2 regions of the Companilactobacillus sp. FL22-1 genome follow, and region 1 is predicted to be linked to the other one. Evidence: predicted binding sites of a transcription regulator. Region 1 holds the regulator's gene; the other holds the start of a gene.

Region 1 (7,868 bases):
TACCTTGTTGAACAATCTTTTGTAGCAATGGCAAGATATCTTGGATATTTGAAATCTTCTTGTCAGTAATCAAGATATAAGGGTTATCAAGGTCAGCTTCCATCTTATCGTTGTCTGTAACCATGTATTGTGAAATGTATCCACGATCGAATTGCATACCTTCAACAACGTCAAGTGTTGTATCAATACCTTTTGATTCTTCAATTGTGATAACACCATCGTTACCAACTTTTTCCATAGCGTCGGCAATCAAATTACCAACTTCTGGGTCAGCTGAAGAAACTGAAGCTACTTGAGCAATATCTTTCTTACCTGAAACTTTGTGTGAAATATTGTGAAGTTCGTCAACAGCGGCGTTTGTAGCCTTTTCGATACCTGTTCTGATACCAACAGGGTTAGCACCGGCTGTAACGTTCTTCATACCTTCTTTAACGATTGCTTGTGTTAAAACAGTAGCTGTAGTAGTACCGTCACCAGCAATATCGTTAGTCTTTGAAGCTACTTCGGAAACTAACTTAGCACCCATGTTTTCGAAGTGGTCTTCCAATTCAATACTCTTAGCGATTGTTACACCATCATTTGTGATTTCTGGTGAACCATAGCTCTTTTCAAGAACAACGTTTCTACCTTTAGGTCCGATTGTTGTCTTAACTGTGTCAGCTAGTTTGTTAACACCATCTAGCATCTTTGAACGTGCATCTTCTGAAAATTTAATTTCTTTAGCCATTAATTTTCACACTCCATAATTTAAAATATATTTTTTCTTGTTTAATTTCGATTAATCAACGATTGCCATGATATCTTTTTCATGAAGGATCAAATATTCGTTATCTTCGTATTTAACTGTTGAGCCTGAGTACTTGTCAAAAAGAACTTTGTCACCCTTTTTAACGTTCATTGGCAACTTAGTACCATTATCAGCAACTAAGCCTTCACCAACGGCAACAACCTCTGCTGTTTGAGGCTTTTCTTTAGCGTTGTTTGCTAAAACAATGCCACCGACTGTCTTTTCTTCTTCTTTATCGACTGTTACAATGACTCTATCTCCAAGTGGTTTTAACAATTTAAATACCTCCAATATATTACCTTAATGTTTTTTTAGCACTCAACTATCTGTTGTGCTAATCACAAGTTTTATATTAACATTATATTGTGAAGTTGCAAGTATTTACCTTTAAAAAAATGGAGGAAATTATGTCCTATCGTACAAATCAGTTTTTCACATTGCTGGCCTATATTTTGTTGCTGTCAGTTGGTAGTTTTTTATCGATCCTCAAAATAACTGGCACAGCATATTTTGCCACAATCACCGTTGCGGCTTTGGTCGTTACTGGAATCATGATGTATTTGGTCAAACAAAGTGGTCCATTAGAGTTTGAGAAAAAAACTGACCTGAATCATGCTCTCCAATGGATAATTATCGGAACCTTGGGGGCATTGGTCGTTCAATTTGGAATTGGCTTTGCGGATAAATTAATTTTTCACGTCAGTACAGAATCACAAAATACGCTCAACTTGTTATTGATGGTCAAAGCTTATCCATATTACTTTCTTTACGTTATGATTGCCGCCCCTATCATGGAGGAGATCATCTTCCGGCGCGTCTTCTTTGCTAACTTGATCAAACCAACTAATATTTACGTTGCTGCGATTATCGCTGCGTTTCTCTTTGCTTTTATGCATCAAGACACTCGGTTCTTAGTATATGTCTGTATGGGACTTTGGTTCTCATATGTTTACTACAAATCTCAAAATATTTATATCAGTGCCGGCAGCCATATCGTTATGAATGCAATTGTTTTAACTTTGCAGATCATCTAAAAAAAAGCCTACCGATTTTTCTCGGCGGGCTTTTTGTGTGTGTTTAAATTGTTTCTAACTACACGGAGTTTTCTCATCAGTCCCCACGTGTATAAGCTGCAACGTACTTGGCACGTTTTTCTTCGTCAAATTCCTTCTCACTTTTGGCAATAATGACGGTCGCAAGTGAATTTCCGACAACGTTAACGGCAGTACGTCCCATATCTACGAGACGGTCGATACCCGCAATGAAGGTCAAACCTTGCATTGGTACACCGATAGTCGATACTGTGGCTAGGAGTACAACAAACGATGCTCCAGGAACTCCGGCCATCCCCTTAGATGTTAACATCAATACCACCACAAGGGTAATTTGTTGCCCTAAAGAAAGGTGAATATTATACGCTTGAGCTAAGAATAAAGCGGCTAAAGATTGATAGATAGCAGAACCATCTAAATTAAAAGTATATCCGGTCGGAATAACGAAAGATACGATTCCCTTTGATGATCCATAGTCTTGCATCTTTTTCATCATCTTTGGTAAAGCAGCTTCCGAACTGGCAGTAGTAAAAGCTAACATAACTTCATTTTCGATGATCCTAAATAATTCATAAAATCTTACGTGGAATAAGTGTCCTACGGCAGCCATTATCACAAAGACAAAGAATGCCATCGTTGCGTAAGCTATCACGATAAAAAGTGCCAAAGGTTTCAAAGAATTGAAGCCCATTTCTCCAACTGTAACTCCAATCAAAGCACAGACACCAATCGGTGCTAAACGCATTACCCAGTTAGTAACTTTAAACATAACATTGGCAACGGCATTCAGCGTATCGGTGATAATTTGACCTTGCTTGCCGATTGAAGCTGTTCCTAATCCAAACAGAACTGAGAAGAAAATAATTGGTAACATGTCACCCTTACCGAGTGATGCAAAAATATTGGTTGGGATAATACTCATGAGAATCGACCAAATTCCCGAATGTTTAGCTGTTTTGGCAGTAGCAGCATATTGACTAATATCCGAACCTTTTAGGCTGTGAATATCAATATATGTACCAGGATGCGTAACATTAGCAACTAAAATACCAATAATGATCGCTAATGTTGTCATAATCTCAAAATAAACTAAAGTCTTTAAACCGATCCGACCTAATTTTTTGATATCGCCCATATTGGCAATACCCACGGTCAAACAGGAGATAACAATTGGCAAAACAATCATTTGAATCATTGAGATAAACATAGTCCCAATGTTCTGCATTACTTGAATGGCGGCTTTATTTTGATAAAAAATTTGTCCTAAGACAATTCCCAAGATCAGGCCAATAATAATTTGCCACCCTAAACTGACTCGAAAAAATCGTTGTTTCTGCAATTTTAAGTCCCCTTTTTTGAAATCTTAATTTTAATTATAGATGACTTTTTAAAGAATGGGGAATTGTTAACGGTTCCAAATTAAATATTTTTTTATTTTATTAAAATGTACGAACTAAATAAATAGTCTTTACCAAGATAGTTCTACTTTTGCTTAAATTTTCATTAAAAAAATACAGAATATACGGATTTATTTTTCCGCTATTCTGTATTGATGAACGATTTTTAGTTTTTTTCTTAAAATTGAGTTTACTTTTCGCCAGATTCTGAAGCGATGATATCCAAGTCACCTGACAAAGTCCAAGCATCAACTGTGGCTGGAACAATCAAGTGGATACCCTTCTTCAAATCATAATCTTGGCCATCAACTGTAATCTTACCAGTACCATTTAGAACTGAGATCAAAGTGTATTTGCCAATTTGATGGTGAAGCTCAACAGGTTCTTTGATCTCCCAGTGATAAACTGAGAAGAATGGTGAAATTGGTGGTTGAACAAAGGTTGTGAACTTGTTTTGGCCGACTTGTTTGGATTCAATATCAAGTTGAGGATCTTTATGAGGCACGGTAATAGTATCCTCAGATTGTTTGATATGTAGATCACGTTTCTTTCCAGTAGTCTTATCAACCCGATCATAGTCATACAAACGATATGTTGTATCACTGCTTTGTTGGGTTTCTAAGACCATGATCCCCTTATTTAAGGCATGAACCGTTCCACTTGGTACATAGTAGAATTCGCCCGCCTTAACTGGGACTTTTCTCAAAAGATGATCCCAATCGCCTGATTCGATCATTTGGTCAAGTTCAGCTTTATTCTTAGCATTGTGACCATAGATCAAATATGAATTAGGCTCAGCATCGATGATATACCAGCATTCTGTCTTACCTAATTCATGTTCATGCTCAGCTGCATAGGCATTGTCTGGATGAACTTGAACTGAAAGACTGGCTTCAGCATCTAAGATCTTAGTTAACAAAGGAAAAACTTTGCCTTCTGGATTACCAAATAATTCGCTGTGATTTTTCCAAAGGTCATCAACATATTGTCCAGCAAATTCGCCATTTTCGACTTGTGATCTACCATGTGGATGTCCAGAAATTGCCCAACATTCACCAATCGTGCCATCAGGAATATCATAGCCAAACTTAGTTGCTAATTTTCTGCCACCCCAGATTTTTTCGTGGAAGACAGGTTTCAAGAATAATGGTTCACTCATTATAATTCCCCCCAAAGGATTTTAATTTGTTTCTTCTGTCATTGACTTATCACGGTCTAAGAAGAAGATCAACGTCTGCAATTCATTTGCCAAATCGACATAATGAACGCGGATACTACTTGGTACATTGATAATAACCGGTGTAAAGTTTAAGATACCGCGAACGCCAGCCTCGGCTAACTGATCAGCGGTCGTTTGGGCAGCGTTAGATGAAACTGTCAAAATGCAGACATCGATCTGTTGCAAGTTAAGTTGTTCTTTCAGTTCGCTAATATAGTAAACTGGTACGCCACTCTTAACTGTACCGACAATTTCCTTATTGATATCAAAAGCTGCCGCAATTCGCACATTATTAGTCCGAGAAAAGTTATAATTTAGTAAGGCGTTACCTAAATTACCAACTCCCACTAATGCGACGTTGGTTCGTTTATCTTGATTCAAGAGCTTCTTAAAGAAAGCCACTAAATCGTTTACATCGTAACCGTAGCCACGTTTCCCAAGTGCACCTAGATATGAGAAGTCACGTCTAATTGTAGCACTATCTATCTTGACCCCTTCTGATAATTCGCCAGAGGAGATTTTTTTTGTGCCTTCATCCTTGAGAAATTGAAAGTAACGATAATAAATTGGTAAACGCTTTATTGTTGCGTTTGGAACTGTTGTTTTTGTCATAATTTACCACCATATGTGTGTCATTTCACTAACATTTATAGTAAATAAAAATCCAAAAAAACGCAATACGTTAAACCTATAAAGGCACAAATTATTAATTAATGATAAAATTGTGAAGACATAAAGGAGTTATATTTTGATTTTATTACAAGCACAGAACATTACGAAAAATTTTGGTACCAAAAAACTTTTTTCCAATGTCAGTTTTGAAATCCAAGACAATAGCCGAATCGGTTTAGTTGGACGTAACGGCGTTGGAAAATCTACTTTGCTGAAGATCATTTCAGATCAAGAAAGTTATAACAGCGGCAATATTGCGTTGAAAAAAGACACCAATATTGGCTATTTAGCACAGGATTCAGGTCTGAACAGCGATAATCAAATTTTCTTAGAATTGGAAAAGGTATTTGACTACCTCAAAGAACAAGAAAAAAGGATGCACGCACTTGAAGAAAAATTAGCTGATCCTAATGCTGATGATTACGAAGATATCTTAAAACAATATGATCAACTACAAAATACTTTTCGCCAAGAAAATGGTTACGGTTATCAATCAGAAATCCGCAGTGTCCTAAAGGGCTTCGGTTTTGAGGAAGAAGTTTGGCAAAATAAAGTCTCGACGCTTTCTGGTGGTGAAAGGTCACGTTTAGCGATGGCTAAAATGCTCTTGGAACACCACGATATCTTACTCTTGGATGAACCGACCAACCATTTGGATATCAACACGGTTGAATGGCTAGAAAATTATTTAAAGGGCTATCGAGGTGCTCTAGTCATCGTCTCTCATGACCAGTACTTCTTAGATAAGGTCGCCAATGAGATCGTCGAGATCAATCAGCATTCCTCAACTCACTATTCCGGCAATTATAGTTTCTACCTGCAAGAAAAGAAAAAGAATCAAGACATTGCTTGGAAACATTATGAAGAGCAACAGGCTGAAATCAAGAAGGCCGAAGAGTACATTCAAAAAAATATCGTTCGTGCATCAACTACTAAGATGGCTCAAAGTCGTCGTAAAAAGTTGGAACATATGGATGTTTTGGAAAAACCTGGCAGTGACCAAGGCTCAGTCCACTTCTCATTCAATATCGATAAAGAAAGTGGTAATGACGTGCTTTTGGTTAAAGATGCAGCCATTGGCTATGATGATCAGATCATGTCTGAGCCAATCAATCTGGATGTAAAAAAAGGTGAACGAGTTGGTATCATTGGTCCTAACGGAATCGGCAAGTCAACTTTTCTCAAATCAATTTTGAATAAGATACCTTTAATCAAGGGTACTAGCCAATTCGGCGCCAACGTTCAAGTCGGTTACTACGATCAAAATTTGAAGGGCCTAGATCCTAAAAAAGACGTGTTGCACGAAATCTGGGATCAATACCCACGTCTCGATGAACAAGTTATCCGCAATAAATTAGGTGCCTTTCTATTCAGTGGCGACGATGTCTTGAAACCTGTCGCGGGACTATCTGGTGGTGAAAAAGCACGTTTGACGCTCACTAAGTTGTCGATGGAAAACAATAATTTCTTGATTATGGATGAGCCAACTAACCACTTAGATATTGATAGCAAGGAAGTGCTTGAAGATGCCTTAAAGAGCTTCCCTGGCACCGTCCTCTTCGTTTCACATGATCGTTACCTCTTGAACACTTTAGCCAACAGGATCGTCGATATTAGCCCTCACGGCAGTACAATTTATCTGGGTGATTATGATTATTATCTGGAAAAAACGACTGAACAAGCTGCTCCAACTCAAACAGCTCAAGCTTCCAACAACGTTAGTGAGAAAAAAATTGAGTATCAACAATCAAAAGAGCAACAAAAACAAGAACGGAAGTTGCGTCGACAAGTTGACGATTTGGAACAACAATTAACTGAACTAGAAGATAAAACTAAAGCTATTCAGGCCGAAATGACTAAAGAAGAAAATATCACTTCGTACAGTAAATTAGCTGATCTGCAAAAAGAGTTGGATGAAGTCTCGGCTAAACAAGATCAGATTGAAGAAGAATGGACTGAAAAGTCGATTGAATTGGAAGATTTCAAAGATCAAGAATAAATTACAATCATTACCAACAAATAAATTCTTTGAACGATGACTTTTATTTGCTATAACAATTTTAATTTGATATTGTGAATAAAATTATATTAATAAAGAGGACCTATGAAAACAAAACGAGATAACTTTATCATTCGCTTTTTTAAGGGTGTGATCATCGCTTTAGGATTCATTCTTCCGGGGGTTTCTGGGGGCGCTTTAGCCGCAATTTTAGGAGTTTATGAACGGATGCTGACCTTTATGGCTCATGTCCGCGACAACTTCAGACGAGATTTTCTCTACTTCGTTCCTATTGGTATCGGTGGAATCGTCGGTATCGGCCTATTATCAAATCCTTTAGAATATTTATTAGAGAATCACCAAATGGTTGTTCTCTGGGCTTTTGCCGGGATCATCTTTGGAACCTTGCCAACCTTGGTAATTGAATCAACTTCACGGACTAAACGAGACCGAATCGATCTGCTTTGGTTCTTCTCCATGCTGATTGGTGGCGGAATATTCTTATTCTTCATTAGTGAGATCTTAGGCACAATTCCTGCCAATTTCTTCGGTTTTATCGTTGCTGGGGCTCTGATTGCTTTAGGAGTATTAGTGCCCGGATTAAGTTCTTCCAACCTTCTTCTGATTATTGGGTTATATGGACCAATGTTAAAAGGCTTTAAGAACTTTGACTTGGGAGTCTTTTTACCAATCGCCATTGGTGGAGCGATTACCGTTTTGACCTTTTCCAAAGCTATGGAAA
Region 2 (7,868 bases), on a different contig from region 1:
TTCCCATCAATTGTTTCTTATCGTTGATAACGGCAAATGGGATACCGGTTTGTGAAATATCATCCATTAAGTCTGAAATAGGCGTATCTTCTGACGTTGTTGGTACTTTCGTTTGAACAATTGAAGTTAAATCACCATTCTTTTCGCGAGCCAATTTGATCACATCATTCGCATCGACGATACCAAGTAAATTACGACGTGAATCAATGACATAGGCGGTTGAAACTTCATTGTCTTTCATCAACTTCAAGGCTAGTCTTGGACCAGCTTTTTCAATGTTGACAACTGTTGGACGAATCATAACATTACCGGCGGTAAGGACCTTACTACGGTCAACATTTTCAATAAATTCTTCAACATACTCATCAGCTGGATGAGTCAAAATATCTTCTGGAGTTCCAGTTTGAATTACTCTGGCATCCTTCATGATCATGATTCGATCACCAATTTTCAAGGCTTCGTTCAAATCATGACTGATGAAGATAATGGTCTTATGTAATCTTTCTTGGATATCCAATAACTGATCTTGCATATCAGTTCGGTTCAATGGATCCAAAGCTGAGAAAGCTTCATCCATTAAGAGAATTTCAGGATCATTGGCTAAGGCTCGAGCTAATCCAACTCGTTGTTGCATCCCACCTGATAATTGATCAGGATACTCGTCGTTATAGCCTGTGATACCAACTGTTTCTAGTGCTTCTTTAGCTTTCTTTTCGCGAGTCGCTTTATCGACACCTTGAATTTCCAAGCCATATTCAGTATTTTCCAAAACAGTTCGATTAGGCAAGAGGCCAAAGTTTTGGAACACCATACTCATTTTCTTTCGGCGAACTTCACGAAGTTCTTTTTTGTCGATCTTCATTAGGTTCTCACCGTCGATCAAAACCTCACCTTCAGTAGGTTCGATCAAACGGTTGATCATTCGGACTAAAGTTGACTTACCACTACCGGACAGACCCATGATGACAAAGATTTCTCCATCATAGATTTTGAAATCAGCTCGGTCGACACCTAAAGTGGCACCCGTCTCCTTCAGTATTTCTGCTTTATCTTTTCCTTGACGGCTTAACTCTTTAGCTTTGGCAATATGTTTACCAAAGATTTTCGTTAAATTGTTGACTTCTACTTTTGTACTTTTTTGAGTACTCATTAAATCCCCCATTCTTGGAATTGAAAAAAATGCACTTTCTTTAAATGAAATATGCATTAATTGTAAATAAAAAAGCTATTATTTAAGCAATGCAAATAACAGCGAACTATATAACCCTAACAAATATAATTTTCTTATGCAAATTATCAGTTTTGCTGTAAGCATTTTTATGGACAAAAACGACCTAAATTTGATGTAAAAATTTAACGCGCTATCCCATGCTTCATCTTACTTTGCGAGTTTTATTTGCCATGATGATAAATTAAAATAAAAAAATCTTATTTAAATTACTAAAATCAACTTAAAATGCCCCCTGATTCTAGTTTTTAGAATCAAGAGGCATTTGTTTTCGAGACGTTATTTGTCTAAAGAATTGCTTCGAGTGCTTTTGAAAATTCATAAGCATTGCCGACAAAGTAATAATCTGAAGACTTAAATATTTGGGCATTGGCATCAGTATTAGCTGAAACCACTACCTTAGCATTACTGATTCCGGCAGTATATTGTACCGCACCAGAGATACCCAAATTAATCAACAAGTCAGGGGCAATAGTTTGACCACTCTGACCAATTTGTTCTTTAACCGTATATTTATCCAAATCAGTTAACGGACGAGTTACTCCAATCGTAGCATGAAGTTTTTGGGCAAGACTTTCGGCCATTTCAATTCCAGATTCAGTCTTATCACCTCGACCTAAAGCAACAACCCTATTGGCTTGGGAAACATCGTCACTAGTTTCTTTTGGCAAGTTTTCACTTACAACCGTCAATTGAGTATCTTTTTCCCAGTCCAAGTCCTTGATTTCTTCAATCTCAGTCTGAGGATTGGCAACTTTTTCTGCTGCGAAAACATTAGGACGGGCCGTGACCATCTTCGGTTGATGATTAGGAATCGTAATCTCACACATGATGTTATCACCATATGAAGGCTTCGTTTGAACTAAGAGATTGCCTTCAAATTTTAAGTCCAAACAATCAGCTGTTAGACCAGTTCTTAGTCGAGCTTGTAATCTGGGGGCAACCGACCTGCCAAAAACAGTAGCTGGAAATACCAAGGTATTAGGTGTGCCCAGCTTCTTGATCAAATTATCCAAGGCATTAGTTAACTCCAAATCATCGCCGGCAACTAAATCGTCATCTTTTATCACTAGGATCTTGTCGGGACCATATTCAGTAATGGCTTGTTCCAAATTTGCCGAAGTTTTTTCGATCAAGATCACGACGAGTGGATCATGACTGATCTGTTTCATTTTAGTTATTAGTTGGTAAGTAACTGGATTGACTTTGTCTAATTCTGTTTCAGCAAACACCCAATTCTCTTTGATCACTGCCATCTTAATCTTCCTCCGTCAAAATATTTTGTTTTCTCAAGGCGTCAACTAACTCACGAGCCGCCTCAACTGGGTCATTGGACAATTTGTGACCCACCTTTGTCTTCTTTTCTGGTGAAGAGATTGAACGGACGATTGTTGGTGACCCTGCTTGTCCAACACGTTTTTCTTCAAGATTCAAGTCAGCTGCATGCCAGGTCGTCAAAGGTTTGTTGAAACTCTTGGCGATCTCTACCACATTGGTATATTCTGGCTGATTGATCGAATCTGTTACTGTTAACAGCACTGGCAACTGAGCGGTAATTCTTTGAGCCACGGTATCCAAGTTTCGGTCGATCACTAATTTATCGTTATTAGCCTCGACTTTATTAGCGTAAGTCACTTGAGGCATACTTAATAATTCTGCCATAATTGGACCTACCTGACCTGTATCAGCATCGACTGATTGTTGTCCTAATAAGACTACATCTACGTCGCCAATCTTTTCGATTGCTTGAGCTAAAACGTAACCAGTGGCTAAAGTATCGGCCCCAGCAAAAGCTCTATCTGACAGTAAGATTGAACTATCTGCACCTAGAGCTAAAGTTTCACGTAAAGAGACCGCAAAATCATTTGGACCCATGGTCATTGTGATCACTTCGCCGCCGACACTCTTTTTTAAATCGAGTGCCGTCTTGACTGCGTGTAAGTCATAGGGATTGATTACACCGCCTAAGCCGCGACGATCGATATTCTTAGTTTTTTCATTAATCTTTACATTGGTAGTTTCTGGCACTTGTTTAATACAAACAACTATTTTCATAATAACCTCCTAGGCCCGATTCTTTGCTTCAATCAAAGCAATGGCTGTCCGCATCTTTTCGACAGTTCCTTCAGCTAATTCCATTGCCCGAGCGTCTCTGATCAAGTGTTCCACTGGATAATCTAAACTGTATCCATAGCCGCCTAAAACTTGTAAGGCATCATCGCCTGACTTGACTGCACTACGACTACCATAAGCCTTGGCCATTGCAGCCTCTTCTTCATAGTCTTGGCCATGATCTTTTAACCAAGCTGCCTTTTGGTAGAGTAATTTCGTTGTCTCTTTAGCAATAGCAATATCAGCCACTTTACGCTGAATACCTTGCATTTGAATAATCGGTGTATCAATGGCCTTACGATGCGTGGCGTAGTCAGTCACAATGTTCAGCTCATGTTCCATGATACCGGTCAAAACGGCCCCCATTAAGATTCGAGCATCATTATGAGCACTGTCGCCGATTTCTTTTCCCATTCCAACTTTGCCTAAAAGATGGTTCTCATCAACTTCAATATTATTCATCACAATTTCGCCAACTGGCACACCAGTAAGACCTAAGAAGTTTTCTTGCTTACCATATTCAAATCCTGGCATGTCCTTGTCCACAACGAAAAATGACAACTCTGTTGGTGCAGTTTTAACTAAAACGCAATAGATCTCAGCTAATCCACCATTAGTGATCATAATTTTATCACCATTAATGATCCACTTGTCGCCATGTTTTTCAGCATGTGAGGTTATCCCCAACGGATTTGAACCACCACTTGGTTCAGTCATTGAAAAGCCAATGATTCTCGACTTAGCTTGTGGCAAATATTCATCTTTTAGAGCTTGATTTCCATACTTAACGATTTGATCGATCAACTTGAAATGACCTTCTAAAGTTACACCTAAGCTGGCATTCCCACGAGCAATTTCATTGATCATGGCCGCAGTGGTCTCACCATCAAATCCAGCTCCACCGTACTCTTCTGGCAACATCGTGCTGAGAAAATCAGCTTGTTTAATTTTATCCAAAAGATTATTGACATAAGAACGGGTATGATCGATCTCCATGTCATATGGTGCAACTTCATTTTCAGTAAAAGCCTTGACCATTCTTAAAAGGATTTCTTTACTCATCTGTTTTTGATCCATCAGCTTACTCCTCACATGTTAATTTATTCACAAATATCTATAAAAAAATATCACAGCAATATTCTAATAAAATAATAATAAGGCATTAAATAGTAATTGTAAATATAATTATAATGTATCGAATTACATATAAATATTAAAAAAGGCTGGCAGTAGGCATAACCATTTTTAACTTTAATCTTGCGTAAAAAACAGCTTCTTTCGCTTAACCCAAATAGAGCGGCAACTCAAAAATCGAGTTACCGCTCTATTTACTTAATACTGAAAGCTAAAAGTGTTTTGTTATGCTCTCCTTATTTAGCAAAACTAGAAAGCTGAACTTTTTCTTTTAACTTTTTATTTGTTATTTGAAAAGTCTGTATTATTAGCCCACTTGTCAGTTAAGAAGTAGCTGTCCATCTTATATTGGGTATTCTTGGGATTAGCCTTCTTATCTTTGTAATAATCTTTCAAATGACGATCTAACAATAACCAACCACGCCAGCCCATATGAATCGTATCTTCGGCGATATAGTTGGGATTTTTAAGTTCGGATAAATCAACAATATTATTGAATCCTTGAGATCTCAATTGATACTTGATCTTGGTGTCAAAATTAGTGATTGTGCTCATTGGCATCCCTGTATACTTGACCCAATATGGGTTAATTGGTTGAATCACAAACAATACTTCGGTCTTATTTTGAGCAAACATATAAAGTAAAGCTTGGAAGTCATTGTATTCAGGCGAATGAGTATAAGTTACGTGTCGATGAGCATTGCGATAAGTTTCCATTCGTTTTCTCAATTGCTTGTCATAGAACTTATTACCAATCTGATAGGCATTATCATTTGAATGTTCTTTAGCCATCTTGATAGCTAATTTATTCAATTTTTTATAATTATACTTGTCAGGCAATTTGCTAGCTGCATCGCTGATGACATCTTCATGATCATTCATCGAGATAGAACCAAACAGATCATCTTGGCTCTTTAAGCTAGAGCGGGCAAATCTTTGAATATAAAAGCGTTCAAACGAAGTAATTTGCTTACCAGCAGCAATTCTTTCTAAAGCCTCATCCTCAATGGGTCCTTTATCGACACCCAAATCAAGGATTCGATTGGCAACATACTTATTCATGGCCTTATCACCATGATCAGAATTCAAAATAAATCCTGTCAATTGCAAGGGCGATAAGAAGTACTTAAAAGCATCGGCTGGGACACCGGTTTTGGTAAACCACTGGGGCGAAATAATAAAAACAGCTTTATTTCCCTTGAGGTTTTCCATTCCACCAACATTCATTGCTTGAGTGAGCGAAGCCGTACCTGGATTACCAAGTAAAAATGGCTTGTTCTTCCAATGATATTTTTGCGCCATGGAAGATGGATGGAACGGATCCATTCTAGAAAGTTCCGATGAACCAATGATAGGAATGTAATTCTCTTTCTCAGCGGCGTTCTTCACGCTCTCACCTTTAAGAACTCTAACATCCAATGAAGTAGCAGCTTGTCTAACTTTTTGTGGTGTTAAGGTCTTAAAGTTGATTGGAGTCCAGAGAAGCAGCATTAAAGCCACTGCGGCAACTATAACAGGTCCAAAAATCATCCATAACTTTTTTTTCATAATCTATTCCAATTCTTGTACTTGTTGAGCAATTTTGTTAACTGTTGACCATTGTGAACGATCAAATTCTGAAACTGGTACCGTAATACCAAATTCATCTTGTAAGTTAACCAAAACTTCTACAGTTGCCATTGAATCAAGCACACCATCTTTAAATAGATCTTGATCAGCATCTTGACCAGCGTCGTCCAAACCTGTTACATCCTTTAAAATATCAATTACCTTTGTTTTAATTTCATCCATAATAAACTCTCCTAACTAAACCATAATTTGTCGAAAAATCCTGAAAAGATCAGGAAACTGAAACATACGATATTAAACGTCAAGAATATCGCAAATGCTTGCGTAAACTTGTTGCTTGGAATACTGTCGCGATGTTTCTTTTTATATCTGAGCCATGCATCATTTATAATCATTGCGCATGCATGGAAAATACCATAAACAATGTAATACCAAGTCTCACCGTGCCAAAATCCCATGATCAAGAATAAGGTCACATAACCAAGATTAGCGATAGTAACTTTATTTTTGATCCACTTGTGTTTAATGATCGTAAACATCAAACGCATATAAATGAAATCACGGAACCAGAATGAAAGTGTCATGTGCCATCTATTCCAGAAATCTTTAATATTCTTGGACTTGAAAGGCGCATTAAAGTTCATTGGTGTCTTGATACCCATGAAATTACTGATTGAAACGGCAAATAATGAATAACCAGCAAAATCAAAGAATAAATACATACTGTATACGTACATGTACGCTAATACCCACCAAGATAATCCCAGTGGAGCAGAATCTTTGTACGACAATGCTAAGAGTTGAACTCGAGGAAGCAATAATGTTCCAAAGAAGTATCCGATGATGAACTTGTAAAGCAAGCCTTTCATTAAATAGTTAACACCATTTCTCATCAGCTCAACATACTCGTCCCGACTAGGAACCTTATCGACATCTTTTTGAAAACGTCTGAAACGGTCGATAGGTCCAGAAGTAATAGTTGGGAAGAATAGTAAGAATCGGCCAAATTCGTATGGGGTAATTTTTTTGATCGAACCATCACGAATTTCCATAATAACTTCAACCGATTTAAAGGTTAAATAACTGATACCCATGAATCCAAACAAAGAAATAGTTTGATTATTTAGCAATGGGTCCAGTTTGACGAAGACCAAAGGCACGATTGCCAAGACAACGAACAGAGTAAAGATCCAGAAATCGTTATGTTTTTTCCGATATGACAGATAGATGGAAACAAGGATTATTTCGAATAAAACGTAGCACAGTAATGAAATACCTTGCTTCATATTGCCACCGAAAAATGCTGTGGCTAAAATAACGACCGTTGCGAAGAAGTCATAAATTCTGAAACGTTTACCAAACCACAATCCGATGATTATGGGCAGTAAAAGCAACATTAAGTAGATAAAATAGTGGGGACTGCTGTAAGGCGTGATATTTGTAAAATTACCCATTAATTTCGCCTATCAAAGTCTTTCTATCGATCTTGCCGTTTTTACTGATTGGTAGTTGCTTTACAAACTTCAACACATTAGGAATCATATATTCCATTGTGGTTTCTTTTAGTGAATCTTTAATATCAGAACTTAAGTCGTTTTCGTCGTCATCTTCAAATTGATCTTCAAGAACGATACAAGCAATCATCTTGCTGACTTGATTCTTGTTGTTATATAGCGGAACTGTACATGATTGTTTAACTTGTTCCAAATTACCAAGCATTGAGTCGACTTCTTCAAGTTCGATTCGGTAACCATGCATCTTGATTTGGAAGTCAGTTCTACCATGATAGAATAACAATCCATCATCAGCAGCACTGATCATGTCA

Evidence for each region. Region 1 encodes Rex, which represses fermentation and respiration genes when NADH is low (regulators of the CRP and FNR family bind a similar motif). Its sites were predicted from a motif close to TTGTGAANTANTTCACAA; they were not measured.
Region 2: the regulator Rex is predicted to act here: its motif matches at 4,433-4,450, upstream of ACG72T_RS00265 (acyl-CoA dehydrogenase family protein).

What each region holds. Positions count from the first base shown of each region.
Region 1 is NZ_JBINJY010000009.1:67,772-75,639, reverse strand. Features, by position in the region: gene groL (chaperonin GroEL) at 1-727, opposite strand, end outside; gene groES (co-chaperone GroES) at 779-1,063, opposite strand; gene ACG72T_RS08820 (lysostaphin resistance A-like protein) at 1,195-1,821, shown strand; gene ACG72T_RS08815 (cation:dicarboxylate symporter family transporter) at 1,898-3,178, opposite strand; gene manA (mannose-6-phosphate isomerase, class I) at 3,427-4,395, opposite strand; gene ACG72T_RS08805 (redox-sensing transcriptional repressor Rex) at 4,417-5,067, opposite strand; gene ACG72T_RS08800 (ABC-F family ATP-binding cassette domain-containing protein) at 5,204-7,126, shown strand; gene ACG72T_RS08795 (DUF368 domain-containing protein) at 7,232-7,868, shown strand, end outside.
Region 2 is NZ_JBINJY010000001.1:54,866-62,733, forward strand. Features, by position in the region: gene ACG72T_RS00250 (glycine betaine/L-proline ABC transporter ATP-binding protein) at 1-1,150, opposite strand, end outside; gene ACG72T_RS00255 (electron transfer flavoprotein subunit alpha/FixB family protein) at 1,516-2,484, opposite strand; gene ACG72T_RS00260 (electron transfer flavoprotein subunit beta/FixA family protein) at 2,486-3,283, opposite strand; gene ACG72T_RS00265 (acyl-CoA dehydrogenase family protein) at 3,293-4,417, opposite strand; gene dltD (D-alanyl-lipoteichoic acid biosynthesis protein DltD) at 4,754-6,022, opposite strand; gene dltC (D-alanine--poly(phosphoribitol) ligase subunit DltC) at 6,026-6,265, opposite strand; gene dltB (D-alanyl-lipoteichoic acid biosynthesis protein DltB) at 6,277-7,497, opposite strand; gene dltA (D-alanine--poly(phosphoribitol) ligase subunit DltA) at 7,490-7,868, opposite strand, start outside.